3 regions of the Ruegeria sp. HKCCD6428 genome follow, and region 3 is predicted to be linked to each of the others. Evidence: riboswitches for the same ligand, from Rfam matches in the RefSeq annotation. Region 3 holds a riboswitch; each other region holds the start of a gene.
The links. Region 3 has a riboswitch for cobalamin ahead of GS620_RS00320 (DUF1636 domain-containing protein). Riboswitches for the same ligand answer to the same signal wherever they lie in the genome.
Positions count from the first base shown of each region.

Region 1 (7,370 bases), on a different contig from region 3:
AGGGCAGAAAAACCGCGCCGAAAACCGCAGCGGGTGTCAGCCACGCTGCGGCTTTGATCGTGATGCGAAGCGCCTAAACGTCGATTTCGACCTTGCCGATCGGGTTCGAGCAGCAGGCCAGAATGTACCCCGCGTCGATGTCGTCTTCCGAGATCCCTCCGTTGTGGACCATATGGACCTCTCCGGCAGTTTTCTTGACCTTGCAGGTCCCGCATACGCCGAAGGTACAGCCTGACGGAATGTTCAGGCCAACCGAGCGGGCGGCGGCAAGGACCGTGTCGGTCTCGGCAACCTTGGCCGTCACGCCCGAGGTCGCGAACAGGATCTCGGCGCTGCTGTCGTCGTCCAGAACAACGTCATCCAACTCGGGCTGATCCGCCTCGGTTTCCACCGGCGCGCCGAAGCTTTCCTGATGGTAGTTGTTCATATCAAAACCAAGACCGGCCAGCGCGTCGCGTACCGCTTGCATGAAGGGCTCAGGACCGCAGCAATAGACTTCGCGCTCAAGGTAATCCGGCGCCATCAGCCCCAGCATCAATTGGTTGAACTGACCCTGATATCCCGTCCATGGGCGGTAGCGGTCCGGCTCTTCCACCACGAATTTCAGGTCCAAACCATCCGTGCGGCTGGCCATCTGTTCCAAGCGCTGGCGGAAGATGATCTCGGATGGCCTTTTGGCGCAGTTGATGAAGACAACGTCCAGATCGCGGCCTTCGTCCCACATACAGGTGGTCATCGACATCATCGGGGTGATGCCCGAGCCAGCCGAGATAAACAGGAACTTGCGCGCATCGCTCAACGCGTTGGTGAACAGGCCCGCGGGCCCAATGGCCTTGATCCGCATGCCGGGTTGAAGATTGTCCAGCATCCAGCGCGTGCCGATACTGTCGGGTTGCGCTTTGGCGGTGATGGTGATCGACCGCGGCCGCGACGGCGACGATGAGATCGTGTAGGTGCGATGCACAACGCCTCCGGGCTGGCCGGGCGCCGGAATCTCGAGCGTCAGGAACTGACCGGGGTGATAGGCGAACTGCGCCCCCGAGGGGGCCCGGAACGAAAAGCTGGCGGTGTTCGGCATCTCGGGCACGACCGAGACACATTCCAGCATCTCTCCATCCTGCCAGATGTTGGAAGAAAGCGAGTTCAGGTCTTTCATCAGACTTACTCCGCCGCCAGGGAGTCAGGGGCCAGGCGGGCCGAAACTGTGTTGCAATACCAATCCACGAATTGCAGCACGCCGGATTCCTGAATGGCTGAATACGGGCCGGGCACATAGGCCGGGCTGTTGATGCCCTGCTGGTTGTCCTCGACCACCTGACGGTCTTCGTCATTCGTGGCGACCCAGACTTCGGTCAGGCGTTTCACGTCATAGTCAACGCCTTCAACCGCATCCTTGTTGACCAGCCATTTGGTCGTGACCTCGGTCTCTGTCGGGCTGATCGGCGTAACGCGGAAAACAATCGAGTGATCGGCAAGAAAGTGGTTCCACGTGGTCGGATAGTGGAACTTCAAAAGCGATCCCGCATCCGCAAAGGGCGACCGGCCCAACCAGCGGCGCACGGCGGATCTCCCGTCCATCGTATAGCTCTCGGCCCCTTCTTTCAGCGGCATCCGCGCTAGTCGATATTGCCCGTCCTCGTGCAGATAGAACTGCGATGGCATGCCGGCAGCCTGGCACCTGTCGAAATGGGCTTGCATATAGGCTGGGGTTTCACCGCCTTCGATCCCCGTCACGCCCGGATCATCAGGGAAGGTCCGGCACAGCGCAGGGTGGTTGCCGCCGCAGTGATAGCACTCGCGATTGTTTTCCCAGACCAGCTTCCAGTTGCCGTTCTCGATGATCGTGCTTTCGAAGGCGACCTTGGCATTCGCAAGATCATGCGGCTTAAGATACGGGCGCGCGATATTGGCGAACGTGTCAAAATCCGGGGCGACATCCGCCAGACAGATGTAAACCAAGCCGGCAAGCTCGCGGCAATGAACCGTCTTCAAACCATGCTGTCTGGGATCAAACTCCGGCCCCATGTCGCGGGCCCACAGCAATGAGCCGTCAAGCTCGTAGGTCCATTGATGATACGGGCAAACCAGCTTCGGCGCGTTGCCTTTTGCCGCCTTGCATATGATCGAGCCGCGATGGCGGCAGGTGTTGTGAAACGCCCGGATCTGGTTGTCGGCGCCGCGCACGATGATCACGCGATAGGCACCCACGTTGTACGTTACGTAGTCGCCGGCTTTCACTAGTTCGCAGGCCGGAATGGCAAAGAGCCATTCGCGATAGTGGATGGCTTCCAGGTCGGTCTGAAAGATCTCGGGGTCGGTGTAAAAGGCCCGTTCCAGAGCATAGCCCGGGATTCGACGCGCCAACAGGTTTTGGACATTGTTCACTTCTGGCTCTCCTGCCGCGCCCCGCGGCATTGCTTGGGCAGATGACAGGGAGGAACCGTCCGGAGGCGCGCGAGGACCACGTCCGAAACCCGTGCCCCCACCGCCACCCGCGGTTTGACATATCTGCAAGGCTGGTTTCCGGACTTGAAAGGGGCTTGCACCCGGTTGCGACACCTTCCCGGGATCCTCGTCCCAGTGGTTGATTGTCGAACCTGACCTTTCTTACCGTTGCGGGGGCAGTGCCGGAATTCCACCGGCTTCCCAATTCTCCGCTGTCTGAGAATCAAACAGCGGCACCTCACGATGGCAGCCTACTTTTTACCCGCTTGGGCGCTGAAATGCTTGCGACATTTCCGGTTTCAAAACAGACATAGAAATATTCCGGCAGAGTGGACGGCGCCGGGACCACAGTCCTTGGCACAGGGGCGTGGCAGGCTCGCCAGCATGGCGTTTTGCGGTGGCCGATGGCCTTGCGATGGATGCGGCCACGTCTGACATCCGCGCCGTAAAATTGACCCCCAACCGCGACGGCGAAGGCCGGCTGCTCTGATCAGAAACCAAACGCTGCGCGTCGCCTGAGCATGGCTGAAAAAGAGAGTGTCGGGCCAAGTGAAGGAGGTTTGCAGCAGGCCCTTTTGCGTAAAGTTGATCCGTTTGGGATAGTGCTGGCTTTCAATGGGGCAGGTGAAGAATGCGAATATCCGTCATGCGAGAGTTGTCAGTCCACCCTGTCAACGGCCGGTAGAAAACCTCATTTTGTCTATAAAAAATTGTCTTTTTCGGGAAAAACCATTACGTTTTCCGAAAATGGTGGAAAACACCGGAGGCAGTAAGAGAGCAGATGCCAAAACCGAAAACAGGTGTTTTGCGGACAACAGTTCCTTCGCGCCTCATGGGAAAACGGGATGGTCTGTTTTTCCTCTGGGGGCAGATAGAACGCGCGCGCTTGAAGGTCGAGGGCGGCGAACGCGCCGAGGGCGCAGCCTCGGACGGGCCAAGGGCAAACACGGCCGGTGAGGTCAAGGGATCGACGACAGCATTGGTGGACGAGTTTATTTTCTACTGACTTTTGTGATGAAACCGGGCCTGGCGGCCCTATTTCTTCTCGAAGAACAGAATGACTTCACCCAGACGGACGCCATAGCGTGAGACATACGCGCGGTTCAGCAGACGGTCGTCATCCAGCAGCCACATCCAATCGTCGAATTTGACACGCATGGTCCCGTCCTTGATCGGCAGGTCGATCTTGTATTTCCAGTTGAACGTATCCCCGCGTTCAATCCCGCTGGCGGTACCCAGTACGCCAGGCGCCGTACCGGTCCACGTATCCTCTCCGGTTTTGGTCAATGTCCAGATGCGTTGTTCCGTCGCGCCATCGTCGTAGACGAAGTCTTCGACCAGGGTCAGGGTTTCGCCGTCCCATGTCCCGTCGATATCAACCGTGAATCTGCGGGGGATATTTCCCAGAACATCCTGAAACTGACCGTAGGCCACTGTTTTGCCTTCGAAAAATTCCTCGAGGTTCAACTGTCGGTCCGACAGAAACGTTTTTGGTACCTTCGGTTTGCCGGAGCAGGCCGCCAAAACTGCAAGGCTTGCGATGGCAATGCAGGCGATGAAAGAGCGAAAGGTGATCATTGCAACGGTTTCCCTTCCGAAGTCGCGTCATACCCGTTTGACCCACTTGGATGAATCGGTTTCGATCTGGGGCTTGGACGCATTGTGGCGATCAGTTCCGCGACCTTGACGCCAAACTTGCGCATCTCGGACCGGTTCATGATGACGCCGGTTTCTGTCAGGTACATCCAATCGGTGACGTCCAGCGTATGTCCACCAGCGTCATCTGGCAGAATGATACGATAGGTCAGTTTCACCGTGGACCCCGAGATGATGCCCTGACCTTCGCCCACGATATCATCCGCCATTGCCGTGAACGTGTTGCCGGTTCCCAGCGTCAGGTACCATTTGCGGGTCATCTGTTTTCCGTTGGAATAGGTGAAGTATTCGGTCAGCGTGCCCGAGTTGCCTTTCCATTCGCCGGACATGCGCGCGACAAAGCTGTTCGACATTTTGCCGTTGGGGCCATAGATCAGGCCCTCGGACAAGATCTCTCCGTTCAGGTGTTTTTTCAGGGAAAAATCTGGCCCGGTGCCGCTGTAATCTGACGGCGATTGCGCGCGAAAGCTCAGCAGCCTTGCACGGATGAAGACAGCGGTCAGAAGGACCAGAAGGATGATGGTGAAAGCGTTCATTTGCTTGTGACCTCGGTGGGCAGGGTCAACACCATCCCGAACGCTCCGACTTTCAGGATACAGGGCAGCACCGCATAGGCAAGATTGAGTGTATCCAGCGCCTGTGCGGAATTGGTTTGACCGGGGGTGAAACCGCTGCGTTCCAGCAGCGGCAGAGTGAAAAAGGCAGCCAGGGCGAGGCCCAGTTTGCCAGCGAAGGACCAGACGCCAAACGCGGCTGATGCGTTCAGCCCGGCCCGGGTAAGGACGATCGAGAACATGGCCGGCAACACGACCATATCTGCGCCCAGCGCCGCGCCCGAGGCGAGACAGATCATTGCAAAACCCGCAAGATTTCCTGCACTCAGTGTGGCAGCGCCGATAAAGCCGGCAATCGAGAGCGGCATGGCGATGATCAGAGTCTGTTTCGGGCCAATTCTGTTGCTGAGCTTTGCCCAGAGCGGGACGCTCGCGCCTGCGCTCAGGAAAAACAGGATCAACAAAGGACCCGCCTTGCCCGGCAGTTGCAGCCGGTCTTCCACAAAAAACAGAAACAGGGTGGAGGTTATGGCAACCGGGAGACTGTTGACCAAAGCCAGCGCAAGAAGGCGCAAGCCACCGGCCTGACCCAGCCCTGCAAAGGACAGGCCTGATCCGGTGATCGGTCTGCGACGCCAGATCGGGATCGTCAGTATCAGGGTCAGAACGGACAGCAGCCCCAGAAACGCTCCGAATGCGGGGTAGCCTTGGGAGTGTGCCCCGAAAGCAACCAACAGGGCCGGAGCGCTGGCTGCGATGACCACCCCGGTCAACTGCCCGCCTTCACGATAGGCGGCCAGTGTCATCAGCTCTTGCGGATCGGTTTGCTTCGCCAGAGTTGCGCTGCGACCATACAGAAGAATGGTTCCCAGGCTGTACGCCGAGAACAGCAAGATCAGGATCGCGACCAGTTCCGGCACGCTGGCACCCTGCGGCAGATTGAAAAGCAGGGGAAACCCGATTGCCAGCCCCAAAGCCGCCATCGCCGCAAATGCAAGCTGGCCGCCGGGCCATCGGTCGATTGCCCAACCGATCAGCGGATCCTGCACCAGATCCACCAAACGGATCACCAGCAGCACCGTACCAATGACCCCAAGGCCAATACCCAGGTTCACGGCTGCAAAGCGCGGCAAGTGGATATAAAGCGGGATACCCGCCGCAGCGAGCATCAACGCATAGAGACTGACCCGGGGATAGAGCATCACCGCCCCTGTAGCCTGCGCGTGAAGGACGCGGACCGCGTGTTGTCTCCCAGGAACACGGACATGAAACTGCGCTTGATGCCCGGATACGCCATGGTGCAGGTCTTTTGCCCGTTCAGCCAGAAACTGACCTTGTCGGGACCATCAGAAACCGCCAGATAGCTGTCCCCTTTTGCCACGGCATTGAAACACCGGTTCAGTTGGTCGCGAACGGGTGCTGACCGGCCGATGCGGTCCATCTCGTCCAGGGTCGAGTTGACCAGCGCTTTCTTCTTGATGTTCTTGCGATAGGTCAGTTGCAGGGCGATATCTTCGCTCCAACTGAACGGCGCACCTTTGGGCGTGTAGAGTTTGGCGTCATAGATTGGCAAACCCAGATAGCGGAACGTCGCGGTTCCGCGCAGTTGGGCATCGTTCAGTTCTTCCGTGACCGGCGACGCGACCAGCCCATTGGGGATCAGCAAGGAAAGTGCAAGAAACGCTGTGCGCCATATCGCCTTATTCAGCGGCAACAGATAGGGCCGGGTCTTTCCCAGGAATGCCATTGTCAGCTCCGATGGTTTGCGGGGCGCCATTTATTCGAGCAACGACATGCATCGCGCTGGCTATCCCGTCTTCGTGAAATCCGTGCCGGTTGTAAGCACCGGCAAACCAAGTTCGGTTCTGTCCCTGCATCTCGCGGATTTGCCCTTGCGCCTTCAGGGCGGCCTTGTCGAAGACCGGATGGGCAAATTCAACCTGGTCATAGATCTTTTCCGCGGGAATTTCTGATGAAGCGTTCAGCGTTACAAACAGCGGGTCACTGTCCGGAATGTTCTGAAGCCGGTTCATCCAGTAGGTTACCCCCACATCTCCGGCTTGCGAACGATAGGTCCAGCTTGACCAGCAGGCGCGCCGCTTTGGCATCTGACCTGGGTCACAATGCAATGTGGCCGTATTGGGCTGGTAGCGGATTGCGCCCAATGCAGCGGCTTCCGCGGGGGTCGCGCCATCACCCAAAATGGAAAGCGACTGGTCCGAATGGGTGGCCAGGATGATTTCATCGAACTGATCCACGGCGCCCTGGCTGTGGATGGTGACGCCCATCTCGTCACGGGATACATTCTGAACAGGGCTGGCCAGACGTATTTCTGCCCCCCGCGCACGAAGGGCCGCGTCGATCCGGCGGACATACTCTATGCTGCCGCCTTTGACCGTGTACCATTGATGCTGGTTTGCGCGACCACTTGCAAGCAAAGCGTGATTGCGGAAAAACTGCACCAAAGAGCGTGCGGGGAACTGATCCACGAACTCGACCGGCGTAGACCAGATGGCACCGCACATCGGCATCAGATAATTGTGCCGAAACCAGTGACCCAGCCGCAGTTGGTCCACCAACTCACCAATCGTGGTGTCATCGTCCTTGGCGGCTTCTGGGGCTTCTTTGCCAAACCGCAGGATATCGGCGATCATTTTATAGTAGGCCGGACGCGCCAGATTGCGCTTTTGAGCGGTCAGTGTGCGCAGATTGTTC
Region 1 is NZ_WVQX01000008.1:148,580-155,949, reverse strand. It holds gene GS620_RS17225 (hybrid-cluster NAD(P)-dependent oxidoreductase) at 74-1,156, opposite strand; gene GS620_RS17220 (aromatic ring-hydroxylating dioxygenase subunit alpha) at 1,162-2,415, opposite strand; cobalamin riboswitch at 2,497-2,701, opposite strand; gene GS620_RS17215 (hypothetical protein) at 2,967-3,218, shown strand; gene GS620_RS17210 (hypothetical protein) at 3,227-3,451, shown strand; gene GS620_RS17205 (DUF3833 family protein) at 3,481-4,023, opposite strand; gene GS620_RS17200 (DUF3833 domain-containing protein) at 4,020-4,637, opposite strand; gene GS620_RS17195 (MFS transporter) at 4,634-5,857, opposite strand; gene GS620_RS17190 (hypothetical protein) at 5,857-6,402, opposite strand; gene GS620_RS17185 (NAD(P)/FAD-dependent oxidoreductase) at 6,356-7,370, opposite strand, start outside.
Region 1: linked by a shared signal. The riboswitch ahead of GS620_RS17220 (aromatic ring-hydroxylating dioxygenase subunit alpha) and the one ahead of GS620_RS00320 (DUF1636 domain-containing protein) in region 3 are both predicted to bind cobalamin.

Region 2 (7,370 bases), on a different contig from region 3:
TTGGGCCCGCCCGGCGGCGGTGGCGGGGCATCTTGCAACCGTTTGATCAGCTCTTCGGGGCTTGGCAAATCCGCCACATGGGTCAGGCGAATAACGGCCATTTCGGCGGCCATCATGGCGTTGGGGGCTGCCGAGACTTCCTCGAGCGCCTTCAGCAGCATTTGCCACATCCGGGTCAGAACCCGCATCGGCAGAGCCTCGGCCATGTGTTGGCCCCGGGTCCGTTCGTCCGGAGAAACCGTCGGGTCCTGGGCCGCGTCAGGTGTGATCTTTACGACGGACACCCAGTGCGTGATCTCGGCCAGATCGCGCAGCACCGCCAGCGGGTCCGCGCCTTCGGCGTATTGGCCGCTCAACTCGGTAAGTGCTCCGGCGGCATCACCGCGCAGGATCATATCCATAAGGTCCAGAACCCGGCCACGGTCTGCCAGTCCAAGCATTGCACGGACCTGATCGGCGGTCGTCTCGCCAGCCCCGTGCGAAATCGCCTGATCCAGCAACGAGGTCGCATCCCGGGCCGATCCTTCTGCTGCTCGGGTGATCAGCGCCAGCGCGTCTTCGGCGATCTGGGCGTTTTCCGCTTCGGCGATCTTGCGAAGCAGGCCAATCATGTCTTCGGGTTCGATCCGGCGCAGGTCGAAACGCTGGCAGCGGGACAGCACGGTGACAGGGACTTTGCGGATTTCAGTGGTTGCGAAGATGAACTTCACATGCGCGGGCGGTTCTTCCAACGTCTTGAGCAGCGCGTTGAACGCGCTGGTCGAGAGCATATGAACCTCGTCGATGATATAAATCTTGTAACGCGCGCTGGCGGCGCGATAGCGAACACTGTCAATGATCTCGCGGATGTCGTTGACGCCCGTACGGCTGGCGGCGTCCATCTCCATCACGTCGACATGGCGGCCTTCCATGATGGCGACACAATGTTCACACTGACTGCAGGGTTCGGTCGTGGGGCCACCGGTTCCGTCGGGTCCGATGCAGTTCATCCCCTTGGCGATGATCCTTGCGGTCGTGGTTTTGCCGGTGCCGCGAATACCGGTCATGATGAAGGCCTGCGCGATCCGGTCGGCCGCGAACGCGTTTTTCAGGGTGCGCACCATGGCATCCTGACCCACCAGATCGGCAAAGGTTTCCGGGCGATATTTGCGGGCGAGAACCTGATAGGCGGGGCTGGAGCTGTCTGTCATGTCTTCTCGTTGGGATTCGGTGCTTGGGCACAGCGTAGTGGCCACCGTTGCCCGCGTCCACAGCGGGGCGCGATGATTTTTGATTTAGAAACGAGTCGCTTTCGCACTAAACTGCATCAGCGGATTTAATGGCTCATTTTGTAAAGAGTTCTTTGGGGAGGACAGGATTCATGTCGCAGTTGGTGATCTACGCCCTGCAAGTCGGTGGCGGAACGCTGGCGCTGACCTCGATGCCCGGACGCGGCGGAGATTACTCCAGCGATCTGGATATGATCGCAGCCTGGCAGCCGGGGCTTGTTGTTTCGATGACGACGGATGTCGAAATGCTTCAGGACGGGGCGCAGGAATTTGGCAGCGATATTCAAAGCCGCGCCAGCCGATGGGTTCACCTGCCGATCGAAGATTTCGGAGCGCCGACAAAAGCGATTGATGACGCGTGGCCGTCCGTCAGCGCCGCGGCCCGGCACGCGCTTTCCGGCGGAGGTCGCGTATTGGTACACTGCCGCGGGGGATGTGGCAGGTCAGGTATGGTTGTCCTTCGGCTTATGGTCGAATGCGGCGAACGCGCGGACACGGCGCTGCAACGATTGCGGGCGGTGCGCCCTTGCGCCGTCGAAACGGATGCGCAACTGGCCTGGGCCTCTCGGCGCGCCCAGGCACAGGTCAGTCTGGACTCAGATTGAAATCTGCATGGGCGCGCAAGCAGGTTTTCGAGGCCGGATCGTGGAAACTTCGATCATCGCGCAGGGTGGGGTCTTCACGACGCCGGATGGCATCGCACTGAACGTGTTTCCGAAGATCAGGTCGGCATAGCCGTTCAGCGGCTCAATTGCGGTTTCGGGCTGCGTTCCGCAAAAGACACGAATGCTGTCTGATCGCGCGCGGAAAATTGCATGACATCCTTCGGCGCAATGTGACAGCTCGCTGCTGCCCTCAATCTCGAAATCGTCACTTGTGGCCGAGGTCGCCTGGGCCATGGCTTCGGATATCGAGCGCGCCAGCCGCGCCAAAGCGGGACAGGTTTTGCCCGTCCGCTGACATACTGTTGCACTGAATTCATGTGTTTTTGTCTTCCAGATCATCCTGCGCCCTCCGCGCTTGGTGGACAGGATATTGGGGACAGGTGGAACAGCGTGATGCCGTCAGGACCTGCCCGGACACCCCGCCCGAGTTTCGGTTTCGTTTCCGATGGCAGGTCTCCTGACTTGCGGGTCATCGCTTTGCCGACCTTCCCAGCCTTCGGGGCCAGTGGTGTTTCGGCATCGCTTACCGCTTACAGTTGCGGGGGCAGTCGCGGATTTGGTTGTTGCCTGCATGACCAGACATTACCGCACCGTGTTCCCTTTTCATCCCGACCCCTTGTGGAGGCCGGAAACCATCACACAACCGCTAGCGTTTGAGCACGCATCGAGTCAAGCCGATCTTTTGACCGGACGCTTGGTCATGCTGGATACGGTGTCGGTTCATGCATAGTGTCGAGGGCGTTGAGGTTCGGAAACCGGATTTACCAAGCCCAAAGCCAGAGATCATGTTGGACACAGAGCAAACGGTATTGACCGAAGAGTTTTGCTTTCCGTCCGGGCAGAAAACACTGTCTGCACGGTTGTACAGCCCGCTGACCTCGCCCGAAATCGTCGTCGTGCTGAACAGTGCAACGGGTGTGCCGCGCGATTATTACCGTCATTTCGCACGATGGCTTGCTGCCGAGCAGGGTATGGCCTGCCTGACCTATGACTATCGCGATTACGGGCATTCCTTGACTGGCCGCCTGAAAGACTCGCGTGCGACCATGGCGGATTGGGCCTTGATCGACATGCCCGCGGCACGGGCGGAAATGCGCAGACGGTTTCCCGATTCGCAGCATTGGACCATCGGTCATTCGATCGGCGCGATGTTGGGGCCTGTGCAGCCGGATATCGATCTGATTGACCGGATGATCTGTGTGTGTTCGGGGCTGGTAACCCTAAGCGACCATCCATGGCCCTATCGTGGTTTGGCAGGATTGTTCTGGTATGGTCATGCGCCGCTTTTGGCCCGAGCCCTTGGCTACCTTCCCGGAAAGGCGATCGGGTTCGGCTCGGATCTGCCGGCATCGGTCTATTGGCAGTGGCGCAAATGGTGTACCGCGCCTTTGAATTATGTGCCTGAAATCGGGCATGAGTTACCTGCGGCGCAGTGGAAGGATTCTGGAACGCCCGTGGATTTGTTCACCTTCGAGGACGACCAGATGGTGCCGCCGGAAGCGGTTTGGCGGCTTGCGGATCTTTACGGCCCCGATGCCAACCGCCACCTGCTGAGCCCCGCCGATTTCGGGTTGCCCGAGGTTGGTCATATCGGAGCATTTGCCCGGCGCAATGCAGCGGTTTGGCCGCGACTGATCGCTTGATCAGACGCGGCGCAGAACGGGCCAGGCCCCGTCCAACAATCACCGGTTGCGAAGTTTCTTTTCCTTTATGACGCCACGGACCATCTTGCCGAACGCTTTGTCCCGCGCCCGGGACTGCGCGACGGTTTCAGAATTGCGCTGATCTTCGCGCCGAAGCTTGCGCCACCGGTCCAATCGAGCCGGATCAAGCGTGCCGTGGCTGATCGCCTCTTGCACGGCACATCCGGGCTCGGAGCTGTGCTGGCAATCCGAAAAACGGCAGTCCCGGCTCAACTCGACAAGGTCCGAGAAAACGTCGTCGATCCCGTCCTGAGCGTCCAGCAGGCGCAACGCGCGCATTCCGGGTGTATCGATCAACCAGCCGCCGTTGCGCATCCGGTGCAATGCGCGTGCGGTCGTCGTGTGTCGGCCCCGCGCGTCATCCTCGCGAATGTCCGAGGTGGCAAGATCCTGATCGGTCATGGTATTGGCAAGTGTCGTCTTGCCAACGCCCGACGAACCAACCACGGCTCCGGTCTGGCTTTTGGGGCACCAGGACAGAACCTTTTCAACCTCTGCCGGGTCCAGCGCGTTGATCGCCAGAACCGTCAGGAACGGGTCCAGTGATTGCACCTGTCCCGAGAAACTGTCAGGGTCCGCCGATTTGTCGGCCTTTGTCAGAACGACGACCGGGTAACACCCGGCCTGATGCGCAAGCGCCAGATATCGTTCCAGCCGGGGCAGGTTGAAATCGGCATTGCACGAACTGACGATGAACAACACATCGACATTGGCTGCGATCAGTTGCATTGCGGCGCCTGTACCGGCGGCGCGTCGGTGCAGCAGGCTGCGCCGGTCGAGCAAATGGCGCACGCGTTTGTCGTCATCGGCGAGAACCCAATCGCCAACGGCATAGCTGCCGGTCGTTTGATCGGGGGTCAGCAACGGGACTTCGCCGTCAGGGTTCAGCCCGATCAGGCGGTCCCGATGAACGGAAGTGATGCGAAAAGGTGTGCAGGAAGGATAAGCCGCGTGTTGCGCAGCAAAGTGAGAGGACCATCCCAGGTCCGAAAGTGCAAGAAACATTGGTTTGCCTGTCGTCAGAAACAGCACTCCCGACGGATGGCGATCGCTCATCCCCGGGTCATGTGTTCAGGCAGTCAGTCGATACCGTGAGGTCAGAACCGTGCTGCCCGAAGGGTCTTTGCTACAATCATAAAGCCCTCCTGCGGCCAAGGTTCGTAAAGTGAGAGGTTGGACATCGACCCAAGCGGGGCTCGTTGTGGCTGCTTCCTTCCGGACCTGACCAGGTTGGCGAGGCGCTCGCCCGCGCCAACCTCTCGACTCTGGATATAGGGAAGGCTTCGGCAAAAGACAACCCGTCAGAGCGTCAGCCGAATGCGTGCAAAACCGTTTTCGTCAGGTTCCAGAATCTTGGGGGCAAACCTGTTCAATTCGTCGACATACTTCAAAGCACCGGGGCCGGTCCGAAGAATGGTCGTCACCCCCGATTTCGGCATCAGAGAGAACGGATAAGGTTGTCGGGCCAATGGGTCGGGTGGCAGGCGGTGCGTCATGTAATCCCGCAAAATGTCCCGGATATCCAGCGGGGGCAGATCGATGGCCGGGGCCGATGACACATGCGGGAAATGTCCGCCCCCGCTTGCGCGATAATTATCGAGCGCAACGACAAATGCCTGATCGGGTTGCACGGCCTGGCCTGCGCAAGTCAGATGATGCACCCGCCTGTGGCCGGGATGGATCATTTGCCCCCCGACATCGTAACGCGCCGGTTGCGACGGGTCGATCTGATAGGACAGGCCAAAGATGACATCGAAATTGTATCCCGCCCGATCCCGGTCGAACAGCTCTGCCTCGGCGTCGGGGAATTGTTGGTTGAATGCGCTGGCCGACATCTCCAACCACTCCAGCAGCTGCGCGCCCGTGATCTGAACCGCGCGCAACTCGTTGGGAAAGACATGCAGGTCCGCCACGTGACGCAGACAGATTTCACCGGGCGGCACGTCCGTATAGTGCCTGGGGCCAGAGCGTCCGCCGCATTTGGCCGGTGACGCGGCTGACAACAGCGGCAGCTCTGCAAGCGTGGTGCCGTGTAAGAAAGGGCGCAACGCGGCTGCCTGTGCGGCTGCCACAAGCGTCAATCCACGATCCGGCGCACAGAAACTGAAATGGCTGTGCAATGTGTCCGAGACGCGCGCAACGGGCGCGGCCATGTCCTGACGGGTCTGCTGATGTGCGGGTTCAACCAGATGCGCGATTTCCAAATCTTCGCCAATCGCGGTGCCGTCCACCGAAACCAGGCGCAATTCGGCGTGGCTGTCGACAACGCGCTGCCTCGACTCGTGCTGTAGGGTAACGACCAGATCGATTACTCCAAGATATGCGCCTGCCGAGCCGGGCATGACAACCGGCGTTCCATGCACCAGCCCTTTCACGTAATCCACATTCGGGGTTTGCGCGCCGGTGCGTGCGGGAAGGGTCAGGTGAGTGTGCCCGGCGACAACAGCGTCGATGCCCTCGATCGCGGCCAGGGGAATAACGGCATTTTCAGTGTCGGTCGCTGCGTCCGGGTGTCCAAGCCCGGAATGGGCGAGCGCCACGATCAGATCGCACCCCTTTTCGCGCAAGATACGCGTCAGGGACCGTGCCGCGACAACGATGTCGTCCGCCGCTACGGTTTCGTTCAGATTGTGTTCTTCCCAACGCGTCGTCTGCGGCGGCAGAACCGAAAACACGCCGACGCGAATGGGCACATCCTTGTTTCCCACTCTCACGACACGGTCAAGGATCGTAAAACGCTGCCATGATTGTTGTTCTCCGGACCGATGAAGATTGCCGCACAGAACCGGGCACGGGGCTTGTGCAAGGGTCTTGTCCAATGTCGGCAGCCCGAACCCGAAATCATGGTTGCCCAGACCAATCGCATCATAGTCCAGCGCCTTGAATGCCTGCATCATCGGGTGGGGATTGTCGTTCCGAACGGCCCATTCGCCCATCGGCGTTCCCTGGAGCGAATCCCCGTTGTCGAAAATCAGCACCAGCGCGTCTGTGGCCTCGTGTCGGGCCTTGCGGATCAGGCTGGCGGTGCGTGTCAGCCCAAGCGTCGGGTCCGGTGTGTCCGCGTAATAGTCAAAACCGGTCAGATGCATGTGCAGGTCGGAGGTGGCAAGAATACGAATACGCCCACGGTCTTTTGTGGGTTGAACCTGCGTCGATGGGTTTTGCTTCACTTTTTTTGTTCTGCTTTTGAATGTGGTAATGGGCTAAAATCATCAAAGCGCAGTCTAGATGATTTTTCCGAGGCCGCCATGCGGCTTTTCGGCGGCGCGTCTCTGCGTTTTGCGTCTTGAATTGCCATTGCAACAGGGCCTGAGACATGGCAGCCCTGTGCGCAAGACCAGAAGGAATTCCAATGAAAAACGCAGAGCAGGTGACTTTCGGTGGCTCGGGCCTGAATCGGGCAGCGCATCTTCGTGGGGATTCAGAGAAGCTGGCCGAGATGGCGCGCGACCCTGCTGCGCGATGCATATTGCTGTGGCGAGGCAAGCTTTTGGTCGTGGGCGCGGCGCTGGATCAGCTTGCCCTGACGCAGATGACTCACCCGCTGGTCAGCGATGGCCCCGGCGGCGTGATCGAAGCACCGGTTTTTCTGGGCCTGAGCGCAGAGGGCGCACCCCTGTTTGCTGCGGATATCTCGGCCTGGGCGGCAGAGGGATTGGATCTGACCGGCCTGGGAGAGTTCGTGGACAGATCCGAACAGCAGCACCCGGATTTGCCTGAAGGGCATGTTTTCG
Region 2 is NZ_WVQX01000009.1:43,488-50,857, reverse strand. It holds gene GS620_RS17605 (DNA polymerase III subunit gamma/tau) at 1-1,190, opposite strand, end outside; gene GS620_RS17600 (dual specificity protein phosphatase family protein) at 1,361-1,873, shown strand; gene GS620_RS17595 (hypothetical protein) at 1,865-2,272, opposite strand; cobalamin riboswitch at 2,363-2,585, opposite strand; gene GS620_RS17590 (hypothetical protein) at 2,656-3,576, shown strand; gene rsgA (ribosome small subunit-dependent GTPase A) at 3,616-4,692, opposite strand; RNA gene ffs (signal recognition particle sRNA small type) at 4,800-4,898, opposite strand; gene GS620_RS17575 (bifunctional 2',3'-cyclic-nucleotide 2'-phosphodiesterase/3'-nucleotidase) at 4,938-6,806, opposite strand; gene nudC (NAD(+) diphosphatase) at 6,989-7,370, shown strand, end outside.
Region 2: linked by a shared signal. The riboswitch ahead of GS620_RS17595 (hypothetical protein) and the one ahead of GS620_RS00320 (DUF1636 domain-containing protein) in region 3 are both predicted to bind cobalamin.

Region 3 (7,370 bases):
CCGAGGAGGATTTACCGCGACTGTCTTCACTGACCAGACGTTTGACCGAAGACAGAACGTCTTCGATCCCTGCTTTCACGACATTATCAGACATTGTTCTCTACCGCTCTATCGTTGGATCGAGTGTAGCCAAACAATCCGAGCCCTACAACAAATAGTATTGCCGGTCAGTCCCGACGCAACGCTTTGAGGACTCGATCCAGATCCTTGCTCTGTTTGCTGACACGCGCGGGGGCTTTCTTGACCAGATTATAGTACAAAGTCGGGTCATAGATCTGAACCGCCAGGCCAAGACGTTCTGCCGTCAAAAGGCCCTGCGCCTGCAACAGCTGATACGCTGCGCGGGATCGTTCCGTTCGCGACGCCACTTCGGCCAGCTGCGCGTCCAGCAAATCCTGCTGAGCATTCAGAACGTCCAAAGTGGTCCGGGCACCCAAGGTCGCTTCTTCCCTGATGCCATCAAATGCCACCTGCGATGCGCGAACCCGTTCCGTCGATGCCCTGAGGCTGGCACTGGCTGCCTGGAACGCTGCATACCGGTCCGTAACGCCCTGTGTGATATTCTTTTGTACGTTCAGAAGATTCGCACGAGACGCATCCCGATTTGCCATAGCGCGCCGCACATTCGCGGCCAACCGGCCACCGGCGTAAATCGGCTGTGTAAAGTCCAGCGACACGGTCGCGTCGTTCACATAGTCGTTGTTGTCATAGCTTTCACGCACACCCGCATCAGCATTCAAACTGACATTCGGCCCAAGGTTGGCCCGCTGCTGCTGTACAATCAGATCAAAAGCGCGGACCTGATGCTGCGCCGACAGAATCGCCGGGTGGTTGCGTTGCGCGAGGCTGATCGCTTCTGCCTCACTTCGTGGCAGATTGGGCAGGCTGGGTTGACCGGCCGTCCTCCCTGGCGCCTTGCCGACCGCATTGACATATTCAGCCTGCGCGATGCTCAGTTCACCACGAGCGACCGCCAGATCAGCTTGCGAACTTGCCAACTGCGCCTCGGAAAGCGCCACGTCCGTGCGCGTCACTTCGCCAACTTCGAAGCGATCATTCGATGCGCGAAGCTCTTCCGCCGAAACATCCACGTTGTTCTGGCGAATTGCGACTGTTTCTTCCTGTAGCAGCACGCCCAGGTAAGCATTTGCAGCGCGGATGAGCACCTGTTGTTCAATGTCGATCAGGGTTTGTCTGGTCGACAGAACCGTTTCCTGCGCCGATTGCTTGCCCAGAACCGAAGCGCCACCATCATACAGAAGCTGAGTTAGCCCCAGACCGGTGAAAAACCGGGACGGCTCGGTCGTTGTGACCACATTGTTGGTCCGAGACCGGGTATAATCCTGGCTGACCTGTACAGTCCAGTTGATGATTGGCCGCAATGCAGAAAGCGCGATTGCCACGTCTTCATCTGCCGCGCGCAGCAGCGCCCGGTTCTGCTCCAGCAAGCCGCTTGTATTATACGCGCCGATGAAGGCGTCTGTTATGTTGTCAGCCCACACCGGACGCCCTGGCATAACGCTGATGGCAAGTCCTGCGGTCACTGCGAATGCCCTGACCAGCTTGCCTGTCGCTGAACCACGCATACCGAAATCCTCTCAAACGAAATTACACTGCCCTGAAGGCAGTTTGCGGTCTTCTTTTCAACTAATCAAGGCGCCAGCAGAATCTATCGGCGAACTATAGCGAAAATGCACACTCCGCCGAAAAGCTCTCTAGTATCGGTGCACTGGCGTTGAACGCATCCCGCCAGCTGACCCGGCCTCCGGTCTTTCGACCGATCCGCACAGTTCCAAGATTGCCTTCAACAAACAGGCATGCAATCCGGCCATGTTCCTTGAGCTGATCCAACAGCGCGTCGGGAATCCGTTCAACACCGCCCTGCACCATGATCGCATCGTAAGGACCGTGCTCAGCCGCACCCTGATCCGAAGGACCGGCGTGGATAATGGCATTGTCCACATCGGCCTCAGCCAACAGGCTTTGCGCCTCGGACGCCAGCGAGTCGTCGCTTTCCACACCAACAACCAACTGGGCCATACGCGCGGCAACCGCAGTGGAATACCCCGTCGCCGGAGCGATATCGAGAATCATCTCGTCGTTCGAAATGTTGAGCGCATCCAGCATTTTAGCAAGCGTTCTCGGCTCGAGCATACAGCGCCCGTTGCCCAGATCGATCACACTGTCGGCATAGGCGGCCTCACGCTGTGCGTCAGGCACGAAGTTTTCGCGCGGGACGTTCAACATCGCCTCAATTATCGGGAACTTTGTAACATCCGAAGGCCGGATTTGCGTATCAACCATAGTGCGGCGCCGGGCAGCGAAATCTGTCATAGGATCTCTCGAGTCATTCCCAAAGTTACCCGGCTTTTGCCACATCCTGAAACGCCCAGCAACGGCCCTGTTGACGCAACCCCCCGCGCCTGTGCGTTTGCGGTTGCGGGCTTCGGCAAATTTCAATCTCGTCGACAAAAATTGCGCGCAATCCTCTGGACGCCCCTTGGGAAAGCTGCTAAAACCCCACGCACACCACAGCAAGTATTTGATTTTGCTTGAAAAGGCGAGTTGGCGGAGTGGTGACGCAGCGGATTGCAAATCCGTCTACACCGGTTCGATTCCGGTACTCGCCTCCAGTACCTCCAATGACTTGCGGTACTTTTTCCCTCCTCGAGGTCCAATATCCAACCAACTATTGGATTTTTCGTATTGTGATCTTGTTCTGTTCCATCCGAATGCGAGCATTCTGGACATATGCCGCCAGCTTGCGTTCAGGCAACACCCGCCGTACTTCCTGGGCATCTTCATCTTGAAATGATCAGAATTGGTGACCTGAACCATTGGTCCCAGCCATTTGGGTACAAACCTTTCTTGTAGTCAGATTGCGATCAGGGACGGCCAAGCAGGCCCTTTGCGCGGTTCACGCAGCGGCAGAATGGTGCTGCAAACAAAGCTGTCGGATTGTCTGTCGTCCATGGCTGGAATTGACCTGCCATTACCTGTGCTGCTTCGACCTGGTTGGGACGGCATCGCGCCTGCGCGAAGCGTGCAGACTGCCTTATGCAATTTGGCCTATCCTTCTTTCTGACGTGTTCGTCCAACGGGGTTCCCGAAAGCATTGCTCAAGCAACAGCTCTTGAGCAATATTATGTCTCACCATCGCCGGAAAACGAAACTTCATGACAACTCGGGAAGGATGAACTAGGACTCTAACAAAGAAAAAGTTCTGGACGTATTGTGGAACACATTGCCTTTACCTTCGAGATGGGGGTCGTTTGCACCCTGCTGGCTTTCACCGTTTTTCTTTTCGTTTCCGAGATCATAAGGATCGACCTTTCCGCCATATTGGTTCTGGTTCTCATAGGCTTGCTCAGCTACGCGCCCGGGCTGGGAAATCTGGCGGATGTCACCCTTCTGTTCGACGGCTTCGCATCCAATGCCGTCATCTCGATCATTGCGGTCATGATCGTCGGGGCCGGTCTGGACAAGACGGGGATCATGAACAAGGTGGCTGCCGTCATCCTCAAATACGGCGGCAAGTCCGAAGGCAGGGTTGTACCAATCATTTCCGGCACCGTTGGCGTCATATCCTCGTTCATGCAGAATGTCGGCGCCGCTGCTCTGTTTCTGCCGGTTGTCAGCCGAATTTCCACACGGTCGGGCATACCGCTGTCGCGCCTGCTCATGCCGATGGGATTCTGCGCCATTTTGGGCGGCACCATGACGATGGTGGGGTCGTCTCCTCTTATCCTGCTGAACGATCTGATCCTGACGGCAAATGACAGTCTGCCGGCCTCTCAGAAAATGGAGCCCTTCGGCCTGTTCTCGGTCACGCCGATCGGTGCGGTTCTGATCCTGACGGGAATTGGTTACTTTCTGCTGTTGGGACGTTGGGTTTTGCCCGAGGCTGAAGGGCCTGACAATACGGGTACCGGACAAGGGACACAGGAATACCTGCAAAGGGTCTATGGCCTCAAAGCCGATGTGTTCGAAGTCGTGGTGCCCGAGGACAGCCCTTTGGTCGGCGAGATTCTGGCCGACATCAACCACGAAAACCACCTGTACATCATTTCCACCTTCTATCGCGGCAAAACCTCGATGGTTCAGGTTTTGACAGCGGAAATTGCAGCGCCGTGTCGGCTGGCCATCGTCGGCCGCCGTTGGGAGGTCGAGAAGTTCGCCGAGAAATACGGGCTGACCGTTCTTCCGGATTTGGACATTTTCGTCGAAGAGTTCGCCCCAACCAATGCAGGCGTGGCCGAGGTGGTCATCACGCCCGACAGCAAGCTGATCGGCAAATGCCCCCGCGAGCTTTTGTTTCGCAAGACCTACGGGATGTCGCTGCTGGCCATTCACCGCGGCGAAGAGACGCTGAGCCATGTCGAGACCGAGGATCACGAATCCACTCAGATCGGACTCGAAAAGTTTCAGGCGGGCGACATGCTTGTGGCACATACCAGATGGGACAACCTGATGCGGATCAAACGAGATCCGGATTTCGTCGTCGTGACGACGGACTTTCCTCAGGACGAGCTGCGGCCGCAAAAAGTCGGCTGGGCCCTGGCATTCTTCGCCATTTCGCTGTCGTTGATCCTGTTCACGGATGTCCGGCTTTCACTCTGTCTTCTTACCGGCGCGGTGGGCATGATGCTGACCCGTGTGCTCAGCGTGGACGAGGCATACCGCGCGGTCGGATGGAACACCGTATTCCTGCTCGCCTGCCTCATACCTTTGGGACAAGCCGTGCAGAACACAGGCACGGCCGCGTGGATCGCGCAGCAGATCATGATAATTCTGGACGGCTGGCCGCTCTGGTCGCTGCAAACCGGCATCGCTGTTCTGGCGACGGCCTTTTCTTTGGTCATGTCCAATGTGGGGGCCACGGTTCTGCTGGTGCCTCTGGCGGTATCGATTGCGGTGGCGGCGGGTGGAAACCCGGCCGTCTTTGCCCTGACGGTCGCCATATCGACCTCGAACAGCTTCATCATCCCAACCCATCAGGTAAACGCGTTGATCATGGGTCCGGCCGGATACAAGGTGATGGATTTCGTCCGCTCCGGCGGAATAATGACGGCGCTGTTTCTGGTCGTCTCGCTGCTCATGATAAACGTCATCTATTAGCGCAAGAGGATCCAGGGGGTTCGGTGGTCTTTACCCATCATCTGGACAGGTTCAGTCGAAGCACCGGTTGGCCATAGTCTACGCCCCTTGCTGAGATACCGTTCGTCGCCCGGCCCACCTCAGGCTGGGTCCCGGCACACCATGCCGCCCATCGACGCCCACAGGTCGCTTTCCATGCCTCTGCATAATTGTTGCGCGCGACTCGCTTGACAAGCAGGCCAGCGGTGCCGCATGTCCCTTTCGTTGGTGTCGGTGACAGCCGATGAAAAGGGAATGCGTCAACGGTCTTGCCGCCAAACGCAGCCGCCCCCGCGACCGTGAACGGAGAGGATGCCCAATGCCACTGGCTCGAAAGCCGGGAAGGCGGGACATCCGACAGAGGCCCGCCTCTGGCATCCGCAAGCCGGGAGACCTGCCAACAACCGAAGTTGAAACCGGGCGGGGTGTTCCGGTGTCGGGTCCATGACCAATCGTGGCCCGCATGAAACCCCGTCCCCCGCGAAGAGGATTTGGGGGGATGAGAGACATGACCGAGACCGCACCAGTCGAGTTGCTGGTCTGTACCACCTGCCGTCGCGGCCTGCCTGTCGAAGATGACGCGCAACGCCCGGGCGCTTTGTTGCACAAGGCCCTGGAACAGGCAGACCTGCCCGACGGTGTCACCCTGAAAGCCGTTGAATGCCTGTCAAACTGCGATCAAGGCTGTTCGATCGTGTTGCGCGGGCCGGGCCGCTGGACCTTCGTGTATGAAAACCTGAACGAAACAGATCATGTCGACGTCATCGTCGACGGCGCGACCAAGTATCTGGCCACGGAAGATGGTTTGGTGAAATGGCGCGAACGCCCCGAACATTTTCGCAAGAACTGTGCCTCGCGCATTCCCCCCATTGGAGCCTGACATGTCGAACCTCGAAAAACTCCCCGTCACAGTGATCACCGGCTTTCTGGGCTCGGGCAAGACCACTTTGGTGCGTCACCTGATGCAGAACCCGCAGGGCAAGCGCCTTGCCGTCGTGGTCAACGAGTTCGGCGATGTAGGCGTCGATGGCGACATCCTGAAATCCTGCGCCATTCCTGATTGCCCGGCGGAAAACATCATGGAACTGGCCAATGGCTGCATCTGCTGCACCGTGGCAGATGATTTCATTCCCACCATCGAGGCCCTGATGGCGTTGGAGCCGCGCCCGGATCATATCCTGATCGAAACCAGCGGTCTGGCCCTGCCGAAACCGCTGCTCAAGGCATTCGACTGGCCTGACATCCGCTCGAAGATCACCGTCGACGGCGTGATCGCCTTGGCCGATGCCGAGGCTGTGGCCGCAGGCCGTTTCGCGCCCAATGTCGAAGCGGTGGACGCCCAGCGCATGGCCGATGACTCGATCGACCACGAAACGCCCCTGTCCGAGGTGTTCGAGGATCAGATCTCGTGCGCCGACATCATCCTGCTGACCAAGCCCGACCTCGCCGGCCCCGAAGGCGTGGCCAAAGCGCGCGAGATCATCGCCGCCGAGGCGCCGCGCCCCCTGCCCGTCGTCGAAGTGGCCGAAGGTGCCGTGGACGTGCGCGTTGTGCTGGGTCTGGAAGCCGCCGCCGAGGATGACATGGACGCCCGACCCTCGCATCACGACGGCCATCACGATCACGAGCATGACGATTTCGAAAGCATCATCGTCGAGCTGCCCGAGCAGACCGATCCGGCCCAACTGGTCGCCAATATCGAACGCCTCGCCAATGAACTGAACATCCTGCGCGTCAAAGGGTATGCCGCCGTTCAGGGCAAACCCATGCGCCTGCTGGTTCAGGCGGTCGGCGCGCGGGTACGGCACCAGTATGACCGCCCGTGGGAACCCGGTGAAGACCGTCGTTCGCGTCTGGTCGTCATCGCCGAGCATGACGATATCAAAGAGGCGGAAATCCGCGAAATCCTCGTGGGTGTGCGTGAGGCCGCCGAGTAAGACCCATGCACGTCGTCTTCCGCGAAAGCCACGGGCTCGAGGAAACCGAGACCCCAACCGATCTGGGCCAGAGCCCGGCGGAACTGGTGGTGCTGTCCTTTTCGGACAGCGATCTGGGTGCTTTCGCGGCGGGCTGGCATCGTGGTGGCGGGCCCGAGGGGCGGATGCCCTCGTTGCGGCTGGCCAACCTGACGGCGCTGAAACACCCCCTGTCGGTCGATACCTATGTCGAACAGACGTTGGAGGGCGCCAAGGGCATTCTGATCCGTCTGATCGGCGGGGTGCCCTACTGGTCCT
Region 3 is NZ_WVQX01000001.1:66,104-73,473, reverse strand. It holds gene GS620_RS00345 (hypothetical protein) at 1-94, opposite strand, end outside; gene GS620_RS00340 (TolC family outer membrane protein) at 168-1,586, opposite strand; gene GS620_RS00335 (protein-L-isoaspartate O-methyltransferase) at 1,681-2,334, opposite strand; tRNA gene GS620_RS00330 (tRNA-Cys) at 2,560-2,633, shown strand; gene GS620_RS00325 (SLC13 family permease) at 3,262-5,118, shown strand; cobalamin riboswitch at 5,346-5,553, shown strand; gene GS620_RS00320 (DUF1636 domain-containing protein) at 5,645-6,016, shown strand; gene cobW (cobalamin biosynthesis protein CobW) at 6,018-7,073, shown strand; gene cobN (cobaltochelatase subunit CobN) at 7,079-7,370, shown strand, end outside.